Regions from separate parts of the Kyrpidia spormannii genome, predicted to be linked through region 2. Evidence: riboswitches for the same ligand, from Rfam matches in the RefSeq annotation. Region 2 holds a riboswitch; each other region holds the start of a gene.
The links. Region 2 has a riboswitch for cobalamin ahead of CVV65_RS03530 (HoxN/HupN/NixA family nickel/cobalt transporter). Riboswitches for the same ligand answer to the same signal wherever they lie in the genome.

Region 1 (7,194 bases), 1.6 Mb from region 2:
ACTGCTCCACCCCTGGACATCCAAAGCACTCCAGGGCGGGGCCGGCAGCAGGATCTGAGGCACCCCCGCATCCGGATGGCGCAAGACCCGGGGTCGAATGCCGTACACCGACTCGATGTGATCTTCGGTCAGCACCTCCGCCGGCGATCCATAGGCCTCGGTGCTCCCGGCCCTCAACAACAAAGTCCGGTGTGCGTAGAGTGCAGCGAGATTGAGATCGTGAAGCACGAGAATCACCGCCGGCCTCCTGCCTTCCCTTCCCCGCCCCGCCGTGCCCCCGCATAGAAGGTTCAGAATCTGCATTTGGTGGCCAATGTCGAGGAAAGTGGTGGGCTCGTCCAGGATGAGCACGTCGGGCTCCTGGGCCAACACCATCGCCAGAGCCACGATCTGCCGTTGGCCGCCACTCAGATGGTTCACGGTCACCCCGGCGAGATCATTCAGCCCGGTTTCCCACAAAATTCGTTCAACCACCTGCCGGTCGTGGTTTGTTTCGCCGCGCCACGGCCTCAGGTGCGGATGGCGCCCCATCATGACCGTATCGTACACCGAAAACCCGCCGGCCACCAGGGGGGTCTGGGGCAATACCGCCATCCGCCGGGCCAACTGCCTTCTGGAATACGACGATACCGGCACTCCGTCCAGACTCACCCGGCCGCGATCCGGGGGCTCTATCCCCGTCACCAGGCGGACCAAGGTGCTCTTGCCCGCCCCATTTGGCCCGATTATCGCCAGGACCGTCCCCGGGGTCACGGAAAACGAAACATCCCGGAGAACCTCCCGGTCTCCGTATGATTTACAAAGCCCGATCGCTTCTAATCTCGCCCCGTCCATCTCGCGCCCCCTTCTCCGCACCCCAATTCGTCGACCCTGCCGCCCCCTCGCTACCGCCCCTGCCGGTGAAGCAGATACGCAAAAAATGGCGCCCCGCAAAAAGCGGTGATCGCCCCGATGGGGATCTCTTGCCCGGGAATCAAGGTGCGGGCGGCGTTATCCGCCCAGAGTAAAAATACGCCGCCCCCCAGGGCAGACAGCGGCAGCAAAGTACGGTGGTCCGGTCCAGCCAGGATGCGAAGCACATGAGGGACCACCAAGCCGACAAACCCGATGATCCCGGCTACGGACACCGCTGCCGCCGTCATGAGGGAGGACGCCCCCAAAATCACCAGCCGGGCAGCCCCCACGTCCACCCCGAGATGTGCCGCTTCCTCTTCACCCAGGGTCAGGACATTCAGGTTCCGCGCTTCCCACCAAACCATCGTCAACCCCAGGACAGTGGCGGGAACCAAACTCCAGATCAGCCGAGGATCCCGATTGGCCAGGCTTCCCAACAGCCATAGCATCACATTGGGCAGTCGGTTTGATGCGGCCACCATCAATACGGTGAGGATGGCTCCAAAAAACGATTGGACCACTACCCCGGCGAGAATCAGCGTATTGTTCCGGGAACCCGGCCCCCGGATCGAGCCCAGCCAAAACACCGCCGCCAACCCGACAAGGCCGCCGACAAAAGCCAGCCCCGGGACGGCAAACAAGCCGTACAGGCCCACCTGTCCCCCGAACAGAATACCCGCCACCGCCCCCAGGGCCGCCCCGGAAGACACGCCGAGGATAAAAGGGTCCGCCAGGGGGTTGCGTAACACCCCTTGATAAGCCGCGCCCGCGGCCCCGAGAGCCGCCCCGACCAAAAGGGCCAGAACCGCCCGGGGGAAGCGGATCTCCCATACCACCGCCTGAACCCAGCCCCCGGCAGCCTCCGGGGCTTTGGCACCCGGTCCCGCCAGTATCGCCCGCCAGAGGCTGTCCAGATCCGTGGCGGTCGGACCGATGGCCACACTGGCGGCCAGGGACAAGGCGACGGCGGCCAACCAGACCCCGACCCACATCCATGACCGACGACGATCTTTTCTCATGGCTGCGGCTCAGGGTTGGAACAACTGCGGATAGAAGAGCTTGGCCAGGGTTTCCGCTCCGTCGACGATCCGGGGGCCCGGGCGACTCACCAAGTCCGAGTCAACGGAATACACCCGGTTATTGCGCACGGCATCCACGACTTGCCACCCGGGCCGCTGTTTCGGCTTGTCCACGGCATCCGGCACGTAATATCCGTAGGTCACCACGATCACCTGGGGATTCTTTTGGATCAACATTTCGGCGTTCATCGGCTGCCACCCGTTTAGATCCGACGCCACGTTGATGCCTCCGGCCAGACGGATCAGCTCGTCCATAAACGTGTGGCTCCCCGCCGTATATAATTGGTTCGGATCGGCCTCCACGTAGACCCTCACCCGTTTGTCCGGTGGGATTTGCGACACTTTGGCCGCAATGGCCGAAGCTTTGGTCTTCATTTGATTGACCAAGGCCGCGGCCTGGGATGTACGGTTCGTGATCTCGCCCAGTGCCTGGATAGTCTGATAAACCGCCTCCAGACTTTGAGGGTCGTACACCACGGCAGTTAGCCCAGCGTTTCTCACCGTCTGAACAATGCTCTCATTGTGAGAACCGAGCACCACCAGGTCGGGGTGAAGGGCCACCAGCCGCTCGATGGGCGGGTTCAATCCGTCCAGGACCGCTTCCACCTTTTTTTGAACCCCCGGAGGATAGTTGTCCCACGTCGTGACGCCCACCACCCTCCGATCCAGACCCAGGGCAAACAGGATCTCCGTATGACTGGGGATCAAAGAGACGATCCGCCGGGGTTCCCGGGCAATGGTCACCGATGTCCCGCTGTCATCTTTGATCGTGAGCGGATAGTGGGTGACTGCCGGCGGACTCGCCCCTCCTTGGGGCGACGCGGAAGGAGCCGCCCCAGTTCCGCAGGAAGAAAGAATCAAGATCACCGCGAAAAGAACGAGGACCGTCCAGAACTTTCGCTTCCCATCCATTCGGACCATGTCCGAGCCTCCCTCATCTCCGAATGTGCCTTCTCCTCCGGGGGAGGGGCCGGGGAAAGGCTGTCTCCGAAGCAGGGCCGGGATATGCCCGGCCGGGCTCTTGACTGATTCCCGAAGCCCAAAAAGAAAACCCGGCTTTCGCCGGGGCGATACTGTTCGGGCGGCAGGGTCTTTACGTCCTTCCCCTCGCCGCCTCCCCCCGGCCTTTCCGCGAAGGCCCCTCGGGAGTTCGACCGGGTAGGTCTCCTGGCTTCCGGGTCTTCGCGCGCTTTCGCCTTCCCCGCGATGGGCGAGTGGCATCTTGAAAACGCACTCTCCGGTTACAGTGGCGGGACCGCCCGGGATTCTCACCCGGTTCCCCGTTACGCCCCGAAGGGCACCCGGCCTGTCTCCGTTGCACAATACATGAATCCGCATCCCCAGTATAACGACTCCCGCCTTGCCCGGCAAGCTGGCCTCCTTCTCAAACGACCGTTTGGATGATATACTCAACCTGTCCCCGAAGCCTCGGAGAGCAATCCCATTCACACGAAAGGAGACACGGCACCATGCATCCATTCACCCGCGAGCACGATGAACTGCGCAGTGCCATTCGGCAATTCCTGCAGAAAGAGATCGCCCCCCATGTCGACGAGTGGGAGCGGGCGGAGCAGGTGCCCCGGACCGTGCTGCGCAAGATGGGCGAACTCGGCTATTTTGGCTTGAATATTGCGGAAGAGTATGGAGGAAGTGGGGAAAATCCCTTGGCGGAAGCGGTGCTGCATGAAGAACTCGGCCGGCTCAACGCTTCGGGATTCGCCAATACCGTGGGCGTCCACATCGGCATCGCCATGCGCCCGGTCTATCGCTTCGGCACCGAAGAACAAAAACAAGCCTATGTGGTCCCCGGGGTTCAAGGAGAAAAAATCGGGGCCTTGGCCATCACCGAACCCGGGGCGGGATCGGACGTGGCGGCCATCAGCACCCGGGCGGTGCGGGAAGGCGACAGTTACGTCCTTTCCGGAAACAAAATTTTTATCACCAACGGGGTCTATGCGGATTTTTACGTGGTGGCGGCAAAAACCGATCCCCAGGCAGGGCATCGGGGTGTGACCTTATTTATCGTCGAGCGGGATGACGCAGGATTTCACGTGCAGCGCAAGTTAGAAAAAGTAGGAAACCACGCTTCGGATACGGCAGAACTCTTTTTCGATGAGTGCCGAATTCCTGCACACCGCAAGCTCGGGGAGGAAAATAAAGGATTTTATCTGGTGATGCACAATTTTCAATGGGAAAGGCTGATGATCGCCCTGCAAACCCTGGGGACCGCCCAGGCGGCCTTAGATATGGCTGTGGAGTACGCGAAAACCCGTCAGCAGTTCGGCGGCCCCCTCACCCAGTTCCAGGTCATTCGCCACCGGTTGGTCGACATGGCGGTGGAGGTGGAAAAGGCGCGCCAGTTGACCTATCACGCCCTGGACCTGTTCGCCCAAGGGGTGGATGCAGTGGCTGAAACCTCCATGGCCAAGCTCACCGCCACGGAAACGGCCTGCAAAGTGGCGGATGAAGCGCTGCAGATTCACGGCGGATATGGGTACATGGGCGAATATCCGATCCAGCGGGCTTGGCGGGACATGCGCGTAACCCGGATCTACGGCGGAACGAGCGAAATCATGAAAGAGATTATCGCCAAGCGGATGGGGCTTCTCCCCTAAAAGCAGCGGAGAGGGGGATGTGACCAGACCCTCAACGGTAGTCACGGATCCCCCGGATCTGCCCCTCGCCCCCTGCTGTATACTTGAATCTTCTCGGTCAGCCGGGTGTTGCGCAACACCGGCCGAGTGTTGCGCACCGCCAGGCCCAGGGCCCGGGGCATGCCGATCAACCCACAGAGCTTCTTCGCCCGGGTGATCCCCGTATAGAGGAGATTTCGGTACAAGAGGATGTAGTGGCTCGTGGTCATGGGGATCAGCACCACGGGATATTCGCCGCCCTGGCTTTTGTGAATCGTAATCGCATAGGCGTGGCGCAACTGATCCCACTCATCCCGTTCGTATTCGTGCAGGGCGTCGCCGAATCGAATCAGCAACACGCCTTCCTCGGGATCCACGTCTTCGATCACGCCGATTTCGCCGTTAAACACCTCTTTCTCATAATCGTTGCGCATCTGTATCACTTTGTCGCCCACCCGCCAAGCCCGCTCGCCTTTGCGACCGAAGGGGATTTCCTTTTTGCCCATCTGCCGGGGGTTCATCAGCTGCTGCAGTCGAATGTTCAACGCCTCGGTGCCAAGCTCCCCCTTTTTGGTGGGACTCAGCACCTGGATGTCGGCAGGCGAGTAGCCCTCCGCCAGGAGATTTTGCACCGCCTGCTCCAGACGAACGGCGATGGCCGCATTCGTTTCAGCCGTCGTGGCCCCGGATACCTCGACAAACCAAAAGTCCCCGCCCTGGCGAGGCAACTCCCCTTGGAGCACCCGGTGGGCATTGACCACGATGTTGCTCTCCCTGGCCTGTCGGAAAATCACATCGAGCCGGACGCTCGGCACTCCGGCCTGAATCAGGTCGTGCAACACATGCCCCGGACCCACCGACGGCAATTGGTCCACATCCCCGACCAGAATCACCCCGGCGTCCCCGGCGGCCCGGACCAATTTGTCCGCCAACAGGATATCCATCATGGACGTCTCATCGACGATAATCAGGTCATAGGGGAGGGGATTCTCCTCGTCAAACTGAGCGATTCCCTCCACCCGCATGCCCAGGAGACGGTGCACAGTAGCAGCCGAAAATCCCGAGACTTCTTCCAGCCTTCGGGCGGCCCGTCCCGTGGGCGCCGCCATGCCCACCTTGGTCTGGGGATTCAATTGTTGCCGGCACCACAGGATCGCCCGAACCGTCGTGGTCTTCCCGGTTCCCGGCCCTCCGGTCAAAATCAACAGCGGACTGGCCATGGCGGTTCGAACCGCTTCCCGCTGGGTGAACGACAGGGTCACCCCGGACTCCCGCTCATAAGACTGGATCAAATCATCCAGCCCGGCTGAATGCAGAGCGGCCACCCGGAGCCGATCCGCCGCCCACCGGGCCACCTGCTCCTCGGCTTCCCACAAAGATGCCAGATAGACCCGATCCTCTTCTTGCCGGATCTGCCCCTCCCGCGCCAAGGTCCCGGCGGCTTCCTCGAACTGATCGGCCTCCCACGGATCCCCGTCTATGCCGGCCAGCATCTCCGCCGTCTTCGCCAGCCAAAAGGCCCGGTCTAACCAACAGTGGCCTTCGGTGGTTGAGCCCGCCAGGGTATGCAACAGCGCACTTTGAAGGCGAAATGGACTGTCGGCCGGGATGCCCAACCTCCGGGCGACCCCGTCCGCCTGGCCAAACCCGATGCCGGCCACCCCCGCCAAGAGGTACGGATTGCGCCGGATATCCTCGAGACACCCTTCCCCCAACACTCGGTATACCCGCATGGCGGCACCCGGGCTAATGCCCAGGGCCATCAATTGCCCGAGCACCTTTTGGACCCCGTGATGGGCCCGGACCTGCTGGACGATCGACTGCGCCTTCTCCGGCGACAACCCTTGAATCCCCGCCAAGGCTGCCTCTCCGTGATCGAGGATGGCATCCACCGCCCCGGGGCCGAGGGCGGCGACGATCCTTCGGGCCACTCGCCTGCCCACCCCCTCCAGGCGCCGGAACAACTGGATGGCCACCTCCCGGTCGGTGGGCACCGGTTTACTCCATCCCGTAACCTGAAGTTGCCGGCCGTAGCGCGGATGCTCCGTCCAGTGCCCCGTCACCTCCAGGGCCTCTCCTTCGCCTTGGGAAAAATATACATACCCTGTGCAACTGATCACGCCCCCGGAGGTTTTCAGGCGGAACACGGCAAATCCCGTCTCTTCATTTCGGAAGACCACCCGCTCCACCGTACCGGAAGCGGTCACCTCCTCGGCTTCCGGGCGGGCCAATCGATCCTCTCCGTTCAACCGACCAGCGCCTCCTGAATGCGCCGCAATTTGTCCAAATCGTTCTCATAGGCAATGAGGACCCCGTCCGCATAGGCCGCCCCCACCCGGGCGGCCTTCACCAGTTTCGCCTCTTCAACGCCGAGACCATAGACCTCCAGATACCAGGGGTGCCCCCCGAGCCGATCTTGGAATCCTTGGGCCAGGACTTCCAGCCAGTACGTCGTCGTGTAGGCCAGATCATAGATGGGCACCACAAACACGTCCACCCACTGCTTCATCCGGTCCACGTCGATGCCGAATCGCCTCTCCAGATGCCCGGGATAAGGATCGGGAAACAGCGTAAAATACAGCTTCCCG
Region 2 (7,194 bases):
AGAAGGCCAAGAAGGAAAATAAGCCCATTTTCTTGTCGATCGGATACAGCACCTGTCATTGGTGTCACGTCATGGAACGGGAATCCTTTGAAGATCCCGAGGTGGCGGAACTTCTGAACCGCCATTTTGTGGCGATTAAAGTGGACCGGGAGGAGCGGCCGGACGTCGACCATCTGTACATGGCCGCGTGCCAGGCCCTGACCGGGCAAGGAGGTTGGCCGCTCACCGTGTTCTTAACACCGGAAAAAGAACCCTTTTACGCCGGAACTTATTTTCCCAAGCGGAGTCGATATGGCCGCCCGGGGCTGATGGAACTGTTGACCCGGGTGGCGCAGTTGTGGGAAAAGGGGGCGGACCGCGTCAAAGACGCCGGGAGGCATCTCACCGGCCAGATCGGGGAAGCCCTGGGTCGGACGGCCCAGGGAGAGGTGGATGCGGGAACGCTCACCCGGGCCTTCGAGCAGCTTTTAGCCAGCTATGACCACACCTTTGGCGGGTTTGGCCAAGCCCCGAAATTTCCCCGGCCCCACGATCTTTTGTTTTTGTTGCGGTACGGGGTGCGCAGCGGGCGGCGGGAGGCTTTCGATATGGTGCAGGGAACCCTCGAGGGGATGCGCCGAGGGGGGATCTGGGATCACGTCGGCTTTGGATTTGCCCGGTATTCCACCGACCGGCGTTGGCTCATCCCGCATTTTGAGAAGATGCTGTACGATAATGCTCTTCTTGTTCTGACCTATCTCGAAGCGTACCAAGCGTTGGGGGACCAGCGATGGGCGCAGACAGCCCGGGAGATAGTCACTTACGTGCGCCGGGAGATGACCGATCCCGGGGGTGGATTTTACTCGGCGGAAGATGCGGATTCAGAAGGGGAGGAAGGAAAATTTTACGTCTGGACGCCCCAGGAGATCGCAGAAGCGGTGGGGCCGGAGGATGGTGAGGTTCTCTGCCGGTACTTTGGTGTGACGGAGGAGGGGAATTTTGAAGGCGGCCGATCGGTGTTGAATGAGATCGATACGGATGTCGATTTGCTGGCCCGGGAACTGGGAATGACTCCCGAAGAGATCGATGGGAAGGTCCGCCGGGGGCTGGAGATTCTGCGCTCGGTGCGGGATCGTCGGGTACACCCTCATAAAGACGATAAAATTCTCACCGCCTGGAACGGGCTGATGATCGCGGCCTTGGCCCGGGGGGCTCGAGTGCTCGGGGATGCGGACTATCTGGTATCCGCCCGGCGGGCGGCGGAGTGGCTGTGGCGGACTTTGCGCCAGGGGGACGGCAGGCTGTTGGCGAGGTATCGGGATGGCGAAGCGGGGATCCTGGGTTATTTGGACGACTACGCCTTTTATATCTGGGGTTTGTTGGAGTTGTACCAGGCCGGCGGAGATGTGGTGTGGCTGCGGCGGGCGATTCGGCTGGCGCAAGATGTGCGGACGTTGTTTTGGGATGAGAATGAGGGGGGCTGTTTTCTGACCGGGTCGGATGCGGAGGCGCTTTGGTCCCGGCCCAAGACGGCGGAGGACGGAGCCCTGCCTTCCGGAAACTCCGTCCTGGCCCTGGACCTGCTGTGGCTAGGCCGCCTGACGGGGGATCCGGCCTGGGAGCGGTGGGCGGAGGCCCAGCTTCGGGCTTTTGCCGGGGCGGTGTCCCGTTATCCTGCCGGATACACGTTCTTCTTGACGGCCTGGGATTTCGCCGTGGGGCCTTCCGAGGAGATCGTGGTGGCCGAACCGGTTCGCGATGAAGCGGGGGACAGCGGGGAGGATTTCGTCGGGGGACCGCAGGCTCAGGGCTCCTTTGCCGCGGCCCGCTGGCCGGCAGAAGTTCGGCGCCTGTATCTCCCCCGGGCTCTGTGGGTGGTGAGGCCGGATGGAGCGGAGGGGGATCGGGTGTCGGAGGTGCTGCCCTGGGTGAGTGGCCACCGGTCGAAGGGTCGGCAGACCCAGGTGTACATCTGTCGGGGAAATGCCTGTGAGCGCCCGGTGCTTTGGGCGGAGGCCCTTCAGCGGCTGCAAAGCATTGGCTCCGGGTTTGTGGAGGAGTAGATTCCCGTTTCGGGATCTTTTTCTTAAAGACGGAACTGTAGTATACTTTGGACGACGGACAATGGATGGAAGACAGGGTGCGCCTGATCGGCGCTGAAAAGGGAAGTCCGGTGCAAGTCCGGCGCGGTCCCGCCACTGTGATGGGGAGCCGATCCGCAGGGGTCATTGGGCACGTTGCCTGAGAAGACGCGGAAAGGTGAAGATCCTCAGCCAGGAGACCTGCCCTGTCCGACAACCGGCCGCACACCTACGCGGATAGGGGGGCGCGAACATGGTCGTGGTGTTTTCTATGGAGAACACTCCCGGGCGGCGCTCGGGGGGCATTTTTGTCTTTGGAGCCGGATTCGACGGGCGGAAGCGGGGTGGCCGGTCATGACGATCTCGGTGGTGGCCCTCGGCGGATTGGCGCTGGCCCTCGGATTTCGGCATGGAATTGATTGGGATCACGTGGCGGCGATTACGGACTTGATTGCCGGAGGAACCCACCGGCTTCGGGGTCTTTTTTTTGCGATGTTGTATGCCCTCGGCCATGGGACGGTGGTTCTGTTGCTCGGGATTCCGGTCATCGTCGCGGACGTTCACGTGCCGGGGTGGCTGGGGCGTGTCATGGAACCGGTGGTGGGGGCGACGTTGATCGCCCTGGGCGGCTGGGTGTTGGTGATGTTGTTCACGGGAAGGCATGAGCTTGCGGTCCGGAGCCGCTGGATGCTGTTGTACCAAGGGGTGCGGCGGGGGTGGAGACGGCTCTGGCGCAAAGATTCCGGGGGCGCCGACGCGGAGTTGGGGGCGGGTGGAGCCTTTACCGTCGGGGTGATTCACGGGGCCGGGGCCGAAACGCCCACCCAATTGATGGTATTTGCCGCGGCGATGCAGGCCGGGGGGCGCACGGCCGCCCTGGGGGTATTTTTCCTGTTCGTGGCGGGCATGCTGGTGGCCAATCTTTTGATTTCCCTGTTGACGATGATGGGGTACGGACTGGCGGGGCGACGGATGGGCTGGAGGGTGGTCTTGGCGGGCTGTACATCGGTATACAGTGTGGTGGTGGGCATCGTGTTTTTGATCGGTCAAGCCGTAGGATTGCCGAGCCTGGCGGGTCCTTGAACAGCGTGTTCATCCCTTGGAGGACGAACCGGAATTCCGGTATGATAAAGGGAGGACGTTGGTCCGCGAAAGTTCCGGCCCACGGGGCCTGGGGTGGTGAATAGGCGCGTGCACACCATTGACTGGGATCGGTTTTTGTTGCCCTATGAGCAGGCTGTTGAAGAGCTCAAGGTGAAGTTTCGCAGTATCCGGAATGAACTCAAGCGAAAAGAAGAGTATTCGCCCATCGAGTTTGTGACCGGGCGGCTGAAGAAAGTCTCCAGCATCCTCGATAAAGCGGCCCGGTTGGGCATCCCCCTTGAACGGGTGGAAGAGGTGCCCGATATCGCCGGTATTCGCATCATGTGTCAGTTTGTCGACGACATTGATCGGGTGGTCCAGCTCATTCGCCAGCGGGACGGCAGGGACATGGAGATCGTGGAGGAACGCGATTATATTCGGCACCAAAAGGACAGCGGCTATCGCAGCTACCATATCATTATTCGGTATCCCATCCAAACGGCCGAAGGGGAAAAAAAGCTGCTCGCGGAAATTCAGGTCCGAACCTTGGCGATGAACTTCTGGGCGACCATCGAACATTCCCTGAACTATAAATACAAAGGCAATCTGCCGACCCAAGTTCGGGAGCGCCTCCGGGCGGCCGCCGAGGCGGCGTTTCAGCTAGATCGGGAGATGTCCGAGATTCGCGAAGAAATCAAGCAGGCCCAGCGGCTGTTTGAAAGGAAGTCGAATTTGGTTTCCTCGATTCTGAGGGATCTGGAACAATTGGAATCCTCGGGACAGGTGGAGATGGCGACGGCCTTTCAGGAACGGCTGCACGGGTTGGCGGGAGATTTTGAAGGCCTGCGGCAGTTGGCGGAAGAAGTCAAAGAGTGGCTGGTGCAAAGTGGAACCGGCATTACGCACTAGGGGGGGGTCGGAGTGAAGGTCCTGCTCGCGGCGCTGAACGCGAAATTCATTCACTCTTCCTTGGCGCTTCGTTATCTTCGGGCCGCGGCGGAAGGGGAGTTCGACGTACTGCTCCGGGAGTTCACCATCAAGGACGATCCGTTGCGGGTTTTGTCCGAGGTGGTGGGCGACCGCCCGGAGGTCGTCGGATTTTCCTGTTATATTTGGAATGTCGTTGAAACACTGAAAATCGTGCGCCTCTTGAAAAAAGTGTCTCCGGCTACACGGGTGGTGTTAGGGGGACCGGAGGTCTCTTATGACACCTGGGAGTGGATGGAAAAGTGGCCGGAGGTGGACGCCATCGTCATCGGAGAAGGGGAGGCGACGTTTCTGGAGTTGCTCCGGGCCTGGAGGGACGGAGGCGATCTTGGCGAGATCGCTGGCCTGGCCTTCCGCGAGGGGGACCGGGTGAAGATTGCGCCTCGCCGGGGCTGGATTGAACCTTTGGACGCGATCCCCTCTCCTTACCGGGGCCACCTGGAGGAGTTGGACAATCGGATTGTGTACTTCGAGGCTTCCCGGGGGTGTCCGTTTCATTGCCAGTTCTGCCTGTCGTCCATCGATGATGCGGTGCGGTATTTTTCATTGCAGCGGGTCAAAGAAGACTTGGCCCGGTTGATCGATTACGGCGTTTCACAAATTAAATTCGTGGACCGAACGTTCAATTTGAAAAAAGATTATGCCTTGGAGTTGTTTCAGTTTTTGGCCCGGTACCCCGGGCGGACGGTGTTTCAGTTTGAAATCACGGCAGATATCCTGCGCCGGGAGATCGTGGAGTTTTTGGCGGCGGAAGCGCCGCCCGGACGGTTTCGTTTCGAGATCGGGGTCCAGTCGACAAACGAGGAGACGAACCGACTGATTCGGCGGATTCAGCGGTTCGATCGGTTGGCCGGCACGGTGAGGCGGTTGCGGGAGTCCGGTCGGGTGGTGCAGCACCTGGACTTGATCGCCGGGTTGCCCCGGGAAGATTACCGGTCGTTCCGCAAAACCTTCGACGATGTGTACGCCTTGGAACCGGACGAGCTGCAACTCGGGTTTCTCAAACTACTGCGGGGAACGGGGCTCAGGGCCCGGGCGGCGGAGTTCGGGTACGTGTACATGGACGAGCCCCCCTATGAGGTGTTGGCCAACGACGTGTTGCCCTACGAGGACGTCCGGCGGATCAAGCGGGTCGAGGATATGGTGGACAAATATTGGAATTCGCACTGGATGGATCACACCCTGCGGTATCTGAGGGCCTGGGAGTTTTCCAGTGCCTTTGATTTGTATCAGGAACTGGGGGATTACTGGGATCGGCAGGGGTACGGGACGCTGGGATATCAGCCCGAGGATCTGTTTCTGCGCATGCGCGATTTTTTGCGCGACAAGGGTCTCAGGCGGCCCATGGTGGCGGAGGATCTGTTAAAAATCGATTATCTGTTGACACGCCGGGTTCGTCCGCGGTCCCCCTGGTGGGTGCCGACCCTGGACAAAGGGGGGGTGCTGGGGTGGGCCCGGAGGTTGGCCGAACGGCCGGAGATTCTGGGCCCGGAGTTTGCCCGGCTGGAACTGGGGGAGACGGCGTTGTTGAAACACGCCGTCTTGGAGTGGGTGAGTTTCGATGCGAGCGCATGGATTCAGGACCGACAGCTCGCGGGGGTCGGGGATCCCCATCTGGCGGTGGTGGTGTATCCTCCCGGTGGACAGGAGTTTCCGGGTTCGGTGTCGAAGTGGAAGGGGAGGCCGATGTTGTTTGTGGCAGCTCAGATGAACGCGGAAGATGCGGCCGACACCCACAGATGAGGAGTGGTGCCGGATGGACGATCGTCACGTCAACGAGGTTCTGGAGGTCATTCTTCAAGAGGTTCGGAGTTTGCATGGGCGATTCGACCGGATGGAAGCGCGAGTTGATAGAATCGACCAGCGCTTGGATGTGGTCGACCAGCGCTTGGATGTGGTCGACCAGCGCTTGGATGCGGTCGACCAACGCTTGGATGCGGTGGAACAGCGCCTGGGTGCGGTCGAGCAGCGCCTGGATGCGGTGGAGCAGCGCTTGGATGCGGTCGACCAACGTTTGGATGCGGTGGAACAGCGCCTGGGTGCGGTCGAGCAGCGTTTGGACGCGGTGGAACAGCGCTTGGGTGCGGTCGAGCAGCGCCTGGACGCGGTGGAGCAGCGCTTGGACGCGGTCGAACGCCGCTTGGATGTGGTCGAGAGCCGGTTGGATGTGGTCGAGAGCCGGTTGTCCACTGTCGAAGAGCGGGTGAGAGATGTGGACTGCCGGGTCGTACATGTCGAGCATATCTTGGAAGAATTTCCGCATATGCGCCAGGCCGTTTTGGAGATCGACGCCAGAACCATCGGTATCGATCAGCGGCTGCAACACGTTGAAACGAACATGGTTACGAAAGCGGATTTGGCTTTTTACGATCGCAAAATCGGCGAGCACGATCGGGAGATTTATATGATGAAGAATCGATGATCGGCGAGATGCCGAGAAGACCGCCCTGGAAACGGAGATGATGTGGACGGCGCTCGGTTGAAGGTTCAGGCGGTGCGAGCTCCCAAAAGGAGCTTCTGGGCATCCGCCCTGTCCCTTTCGATCGTTGTGGCTGCGATCGGCCGGGTGATCGAGGGGATCCAGCGGTTGGTGCGAAGTGGAAACGGCCGCCCGCCTAAGGCAGGCGGTCCAGTGTTTCCAGTACTTCGCCGGCGCTGTGGCACAGGTGCTCATATTGAATGCCCGGACGGCAGATCACGATAGTATGAATGCCACGGTCCAGAGCGGGTTGAATTTTTTCCATGACGCTGCCTTCAGAGCCGCTCTCCTTGGTGACCAGGGTGGTCACGCCGAAATGTTCATAGAAGGCCGCATTGAGCGTCGAGGTGTACGGACCCTGCATGGCCACGATGTTTCGCTGAGGAATGCCGAGGGCGGTGCAGGTGCGCATATTTTCCTCGGTGGGGAGAATGCGGCAGATCATCCGGATGGTCGGGTCTTTCAACAGGACTTCGGCGAAGATGGGCAGGGTTTTGCTGCCGGTGGTCAAGAAAATGGTGCCGCCGAAGGAGGCGGCGAGCTCTGCGGCGTTGCGGTAGTCCCGCGCTAAGTGTAAGTTTGGAT
Region 3 (7,194 bases), 120 kb from region 2:
GGGCCTCCCGAACCAGTCACTCAAGTCCACAACCGGCGTTCACCGCCCCGAAGCCCCGATCATTCCGGAATACGCTCGATAATCGTGGCGTTGGCCATCCCGCCGCCTTCACAAATCGCCATGAGTCCGTAGCGCCCTTTGCGCTCCTCCAGCCCATTGAGCAGCGTGGCAGTGATCCGGGTACCGGTAGCTCCGAGGGGATGCCCGATGGCCACAGCCCCGCCGTGGACATTGACTTTATCCCAAGGCGCTCCGATCTCTTTCTGCCAGGCCAGCACCACCGACGCGAAGGCCTCGTTCACCTCAAACAGATCGATATCCTCCACTTTCAGGCCGGCCCGATCGAGCACCTTCTGAGTCGCCGGAATCGGGCCGGTCAGCATCGTCACCGGATCCACCCCCACCGCCGCAAAGGCGACAAACCGGGCCCTGGGCCGAAGCCCGAGGCGCTCCGCCATCTCCCGGCTCATGACCAGGGCCGCGCTCGCCCCGTCCGAGATCTGGCTGGCGTTGCCCGCGGTGATGAGTTCCAAGTCCTCAAAAGCTGGGGGCAGGGCCAGCATCTTCTCAAGGCTCGTATCCGGACGGATCCCCTCGTCCTCCGCAAAAGTCCTGTATTCGCCCGGGGCGTCGGGCACCGGAACTTGAACCGGCACGATCTCCCGGGCAAAACACCCCTTCTGCCGGGCTTTTGTCGCGAGCTCATGACTCCTCAGTCCAAAGCGGTCGAGATCCTCCCGGGTGAATCCCCACTGTTTGGCGATCATCTCGGCCCCCAAAGCCTGGTCGAAAAATTGCCGGTTCCACCGGTCCATCCGGTATCGCTCTTGAAGGTCGCGGGTCATGGGGACCCCATGCACCCCGATGGTGCTCATCATCGGGACCCGGGTCATTGACTCTACCCCGGCGGCAATGGCAATGTCATACACCCCCGCCATGACGCCCTGGGCGGCAAAATGCAGCGCCTGCAAGCTCGAGCCGCACTGACGGTCGATGGTCACCGCCGGCACCGACTCGGGCAACCCCGCGGACAACCAGGCATTGCGCCCGATGTTAACCGATTGTTCCCCCACCTGATCCACGCAGCCGACGATCACATCGTCCACCGCCGCGGCGTCGAGTCCGTTGCGACTCACCAACTGTTTCAACACCCCGCCCAACAGATCCACCGGATGGACCTGGGCCAGACTCCCCTTCCTCCGGCCGATGGGGGTGCGGATTGCATCAACGATCACCGCTTCGCGCATCACGGATTCCTCCTCATGACATTTTCAAACACCCTCATATTTATTTCGAGAAGTCGGACAGTACACCTGCCAAAACCGGCACGTCCAACTCTATCTTACCGCATTTTTGCCGAGGAGACGACCGGTCGTTCGTATGCGACAACATTTTCTGCGCTGACCAATGTCTTTGTGCCCTACACCCAACGCCTGGTCCCCGATCCATTTTCGTTCCACCGGCAAGTTTGCCGAATCGCGTCCACTGGGCGAACTCAGCCGTTTCGTGGGCACCTAGGGGATGCCACTGGTGGCACACGACAACAACCCTTGTTGACGTGACGGGCTACAGTCCCCACTTGTTCCTAAAGATCAGTGAATCAAGCGGCCGTCGCTTCTCCCATCCCACCATTTCCAAGAGAGGCATGGGCGGATAATGATCGGTATAGCCAACCGACAGGAGGGCCACTGGATCAATGTGGGGTGGAATCGAAAGGATGCTGCGAATATCTGTTTTCTTATAAAAACTGACCCATCCCATCGCCAGCCCTTCGGCACAAGCCGCCAGCCACATATTTTGAATGGCACACGCCGTAGACAGGATATCCGTTTCAGGTATCGAGTTCCTCCCGAGAACGTGATCGCCCCCCCGGGTCGGATCGCAGGTCACACAAATGGTCAGTGGGGCTTCCCGCAATGCCTCCACCTTGAGACTGAGAAAAAGATCCTTCCGGTCGTCTTCATAGTGAATCGCGAGAGCACGGCGTTCCTTGTCAGCAGCCCAAGACAGGCGCTCTTTCACTTCTTGGTCTGTAATTAAGATAAAATTCCACGGTTGCATAAAACCCACCGAGGGTGCATGATGGGCCGCCTCCAATATGCGATCGAGCTTGTCTTGTGGAATGGGGTCGGGAAGAAACGATCGAACATCACGGCGTGTTCGGATGACTTTGTAAAGTGCTTGTCTTTCCGTATCGGTAAACACGGTATTTCCACCTTTCCCTGATTGCCGCATTACCCGAAGGTCGGGCGCCTATCGGCCGCCGCTCGGGCAATAAGCGCAGACAGTTCTTCCACCGTTCTGGGGGGCCCACCATCATACAGACCCGCTTTGTTCAATTCCTCCCAGACCCTCCACAACACCGGTTTCGTCAGAGATACCCTTTTCAGAATGTCCGTGTCACTGAACACATCCTTGGGCAAGCCCTCGGCGAGAACGCGCCCGGCATGCATGATCACGACCCAATCCGCCCACGCATAGGCAAAGTCCACATCGTGGGTCGACAGAACGATTTGGATTCCTTGACGGTGTAAACGCTCTAACAATTCGAGCAACGCGTGAACCTGTCCAGGGTCGAGGGAAGCGGTGGGCTCATCGAGAATCATCACTTCCGGTTTCATGGCCAAAACTCCGGCCAACGCAACCCGCTTTTTTTGGCCGTAACTGAGGAGATGCACGGCTTTGTCCCGCAGATCCCAAAGTCCGGTGATGTTCAGTGCCTCCTCCACCCTCGCCTCAACTTCAGGCGGGGACAACCCCAAGTTCATAGGCCCAAAAGACACATCCTCCCATACATGACCGATCACAACTTGTCGATCCGGGTTCTGAAAGACGATCCCGACCTTGGCTCGCAGTCGAGCAAGCTCTTTGCGGGCGTACCGAACCTCCTGCCCCCGAAACAGGATTCGGCCGCGAAACGGGCGCAAAATCCCGTTCAAATGCAGGAATAACGTCGATTTTCCCGCACCGTTGGAACCAAGAAAAGCGACTTTTTTTCCGCGTTCAATACCTAGGGATACGCCCTGCAGAGCCTGGGTTCCATCTTCATAGTTATACTCGACGCCTTCTAATTCGAAGGTCGGCTTATCCATGCAACCGCCTCCCCACAAGCCAAGCCGCAACCGCCAGACCCACCACGGCCGCGCCCATCCAGGCGGCGGTTTTGAGACACACCGCCCATGGAGGCGGCAGGACAGTCAGTCGCCCGCGGTACCCCCGCGAGATCAGTGCTCGGTGAAGATCCTCCACCTCCAGGCGGCTCTTGACGGCCAACGCCGCCCCCAGACGACCAAGGGAAGACAAGCTCCGGCTCCATGACTGATACCCCAGCCGAGAGGACTGAGCCACATACGTTTGTTGAGCCATTTCCATGAGAATAAACAAATAGCGATACATGAGATGCATCACTTCCAAGAGAATCTCGGGCACGTTCACCCGGCGCAACATGTCCACGAGATCCGGCACCGGCGTGGTGAGCGCCAGGACGTACATCGAAGAGGTTACGGCCAGCGCCCTGACCCACACGGTCACCGCCGTCCGAACCCCTTCTCCGTTCACTCCAATCCACCAGCCGGGGATTCCATCCATCGACCAAACAAGAGAAAATCCTGAAGGCTGTACTTGAACCAAGAGCGGGATCGCACCAAGCGACAAAAACGACAACGGCAGCGCCATGAAGCGAAGGAACGCCCGTACGGGGATCCCGGCCCCGTATCTCAGGAAAAGTCCCGCGATCACAGGTATCATCGCCGCTACCGGGGTGGGAAAGACAAACGCACTTCCTCCCAAAGCCGCGGCAAAAACGGTTTTTTGCAGCGGATGGAGCCTGCGCCACCGGTTGGCATGGGCCCATCGATCAATCGGACTCATGGCGATCCCTTCTGCGGGCATGAAGATAGCCAATGGCATAGCCGACAACCCCGGCACCCAAGGCTGCCTGGAGGGAAAACAACAAACTCTCGATCTCACTGCCCGGGGGTTCCCATAAAGGGGAAAACCAGGGCCGGTAGTTCGGATCCAGTTGGTGTACCATTTCCTTCCCTTGATCATCCGATCCTTGGAACTCCGCTGTTCTGAGAGTCAATAACGGCAATGCCGCTAAAGCGACCGCCAATAATCCGAGAAATCCATTTTTCCCCCAACGCCGATGATGGTTATGCCTCATGGTGCGCCTCCTCAGCCAGGTTCATCGCTCGGCTCAGAACCTCGGGATTATATTTCATCACCCCGTTCACCATGATAACCGTGAGCAGCCCTTCGCTGACGGCGAGCGGAACCTGGGTGACGGCAAAAATCGATGCGAATTTCCAAAATGATGCCGCTACTCCCCCGATAGGGGCGGGAAACGCTAAAGCCAACTGGAACGACGTCGTAACATATGTCGATAAGTCACCCAAAGCGGCAGCAAGAAATACAGCTACTCCTCGCCCGAATCCATATTTATGGACCACACGGAATACAAGATAGGACACTGTGGGCCCGACAACGGCCATGGAGAACGTGTTGGCGCCAAGGGTCGTGATCCCGCCATGGGCCAGGAGCAGCGCCTGAAACAATAGGATGATGCAACCGACGACACTCATCGCCATAGGACCGAACAAAACGGCGCCCAGACCCACTCCGGTCGGATGTGAACTGCTTCCTGTGACCGATGGAAGCTTGAGAGCCGACAGCACAAAAGCAAAGGCCGCCGAAAGCGCCAATACAAGCTTCATCTTCAGATTGTCCCCGGCTTGTTTTTGTAAAGAACGAGTCCCGAGGATTAAAGCGGGCAGACATAACACCGCCCAAAAAAGACACCAACCCAAGGGAAGATAGCCTTCCATAATGTGCATGGCATAAGCTTGGCGCGGGAGCCAAAAGGCCATAAACAGAACCAGAATAACCCACCTGACCATCTTCACTCCCCCAAATCTTCGACCGTCTTGTTTTCTTCAGGACATAGCAAAACCCCTTAACCACGAACATGTTAAGGGGTTTTCAAACATCCGGACCATTCATCACCGCTCAAAGACCTGCTTTTCTGTGCTCCGCCAGTCCTGCGAAATCCCGCATCAAGCAGAGGACACCAGGCAAAGAACGGTGCGATCGCCTCACAGTGAACCACCCCCTATACCTCGTAGGGTAGAGTTCTTTTGGAAACGGGCCGGTATCCTGGCTTCGATTCATCACCGCCCTACGCCTTCCCAGTTTCCCAGTGGCGCCATGTAAGGCAGTTCCTCGTTACAGTGGCGGGACCGCGCGGGACTTGCACCCGACTTCCCGTTTTCCCGAGCCAGCGCTCTTTCCGAACAATGGCCTCGGGCACCCGTTCCAGGTATGAAATTGTTAAGAAAAGAACGATCTCTCACGCTCCAACACTGCAACTGTACAGATACGTCACCCGCCCACCAAGCCGGGTTTCGTTGAAAACAGTTTACTGACGATTGTATGGTCTGTCAAGCATGCGTCACATGATCCTTTTTTCGCAGTACTATGACCCACAAACATTACACAATCTTCAGATTTATAACGTTTCTATCTTTACACGCCGAGTCTATCATAGGACATGTCCGGTGATTGCCGGGCGTTGGAAGAATCAACAAAACAAGGAGGAGAGACGCATGAAGGAGCGGAGGATTGCACGAAAAAGGTGGGTGGCGGGTGCAGCCATGGCTGCGCTCATGTTAGGGACCGGCTTAGCACCGGGATCCGCATGGGCCCGGGAGGCCGGGCCTCAATCAAATGGCACCGCGGTCACCTCCTACGACTGGGTCGTGACCCCCGCTGGGAAGCAGGTCACCCTGGGAGATTTCCCGATGGGTGGCGCCCTCAGCCCAGACGGTCGATACCTGGTGGTCTCGAACGACGGGCAAGGCACCCAGTCCCTTCAAGTCATTGATCTCAAACAGCAAAAGGTCATTCAGACCATACCCTACAAGTCTCCGGAAGCCCTCTATCTCGGCGTGGCTTTTAGCCCGGACGGAAAGACGCTGTACGCCTCGGCAGGCGGTAACAACAAGATCCGCGTGTTCCAGCTTCGCGACGGCCAACTGTCCGAGCAATCCCCCATTGTGCTCATCGGTCTAACCCCGGGGCCCAAGGCCAATAACCAAAAGGGAAATGCGTATCCCGCGGGACTGACCGTTTCCGCAGACGGCGGCTTCTTGTATGTCGTCAACAACCTGTATAATACCGTGGTCAAAATCGACACCTCCACGGGCAAGGTGGTGGCCCAGGGGAACGTCGGCCAATACCCGTACACCTCTCTTCTCTCCCAAGACGGAAAAACCCTTTACGTCACCAACTGGGGCGAAGACACGGTGACCGCTCTGGATCCGGACACCCTACAGACCCAGGCCACCATCAAGGTCGGTCTTCACCCGAATGCCCTGGCCCTGAACCCCCGCACCGGCGCGATCTATGTGGCCAACTCGGACAGTGATACCCTCTCGGTGATCGACCCCTCCCGGCAAAAGGTCGTTCAGACCATTTCCCTCGCTCCCTATCGAGGCGCCCTGCCCGGAAGCCAACCGGATGCCCTCACCGTGAGCCCGGATGGCCGCACCCTCTACGTGGCCAATGCCGGCAACAACGACATCGCCGTCGTCGATCTCGGCAAAGGGTCCCCCACCGCCCGGGCTGATGTCAAAGGCCTCATCCCCACCGGTTGGTACCCCACTGGAGTATACACAACGGACAGGGGAAAGCAGATCCTGGTCCTTAACGCCAAGGGCCTCGGGGCCGGACCCAACACTCAAGGGCAGTATATCGGGAATATGATAAGCGGCACTCTTTCCATCATTGACGCCCCGAACCCAGGCGAACTCCTGCGTTACACCGAGCAAGTGAAGCGCAACAATCAACCCGCTTATGGGCCTGGGTCCAACGGGCGCCCTGGTGACGGCCGGACGGACCGGTTTCCCATCCCCCGATTCCTCGGCCAGGATTCCCCGATTAAGCACGTGATCTATGTCATCAAAGAAAATCGCACCTACGACCAGGTGTTCGGCGACATGGGCAAAGGCAACAGTGACCCGTCCCTGACCGAATTCGGCAAGGACATCACCCCGAATCTTCACAAGTTGGCCAACCAGTTCGTGCTCCTCGACAACACCTACACCGACGCCGAGGTCAGCGCAGACGGGCACAACTGGTCTACCGCCGCCGAAGCCAATGATTACGTAGAGAAAAACTGGCTGGCCAACTACAGCG

Region 1: it holds a riboswitch for cobalamin, as region 2 does, so the genes downstream of both, CVV65_RS12250 (ABC transporter substrate-binding protein) here and CVV65_RS03530 (HoxN/HupN/NixA family nickel/cobalt transporter) in region 2, are expected to answer to the same signal.
Region 3: it holds a riboswitch for cobalamin, as region 2 does, so the genes downstream of both, CVV65_RS04100 (energy-coupling factor ABC transporter permease) here and CVV65_RS03530 (HoxN/HupN/NixA family nickel/cobalt transporter) in region 2, are expected to answer to the same signal.

The regions. Positions count from the first base shown of each region.
Region 1 covers NZ_CP024955.1:2,439,209-2,446,402, forward strand. Annotated here, with positions in the region: gene CVV65_RS12240 (ABC transporter ATP-binding protein) at 1-834, opposite strand, end outside; gene CVV65_RS12245 (FecCD family ABC transporter permease) at 885-1,913, opposite strand; gene CVV65_RS12250 (ABC transporter substrate-binding protein) at 1,923-2,894, opposite strand; cobalamin riboswitch at 3,114-3,293, opposite strand; gene CVV65_RS12255 (acyl-CoA dehydrogenase family protein) at 3,443-4,588, shown strand; gene recD2 (SF1B family DNA helicase RecD2) at 4,630-6,855, opposite strand; gene CVV65_RS12265 (alpha-galactosidase) at 6,852-7,194, opposite strand, start outside.
Region 2 covers NZ_CP024955.1:711,842-719,035, forward strand. Annotated here, with positions in the region: gene CVV65_RS03525 (thioredoxin domain-containing protein) at 1-2,042, shown strand, start outside; cobalamin riboswitch at 2,101-2,283, shown strand; gene CVV65_RS03530 (HoxN/HupN/NixA family nickel/cobalt transporter) at 2,415-3,143, shown strand; gene CVV65_RS03535 (GTP diphosphokinase) at 3,237-4,052, shown strand; gene CVV65_RS03540 (B12-binding domain-containing radical SAM protein) at 4,065-5,873, shown strand; gene CVV65_RS03545 (tropomyosin) at 5,887-6,552, shown strand; gene cobK (precorrin-6A reductase) at 6,746-7,194, opposite strand, start outside.
Region 3 covers NZ_CP024955.1:831,922-839,115, reverse strand. Annotated here, with positions in the region: gene CVV65_RS04125 (thiolase family protein) at 60-1,247, opposite strand; gene bluB (5,6-dimethylbenzimidazole synthase) at 1,567-2,205, opposite strand; gene CVV65_RS04115 (energy-coupling factor ABC transporter ATP-binding protein) at 2,235-3,092, opposite strand; gene cbiQ (cobalt ECF transporter T component CbiQ) at 3,085-3,870, opposite strand; gene CVV65_RS04105 (energy-coupling factor ABC transporter substrate-binding protein) at 3,857-4,165, opposite strand; gene CVV65_RS04100 (energy-coupling factor ABC transporter permease) at 4,155-4,898, opposite strand; cobalamin riboswitch at 5,128-5,327, opposite strand; gene CVV65_RS04095 (bifunctional YncE family protein/alkaline phosphatase family protein) at 5,604-7,194, shown strand, end outside.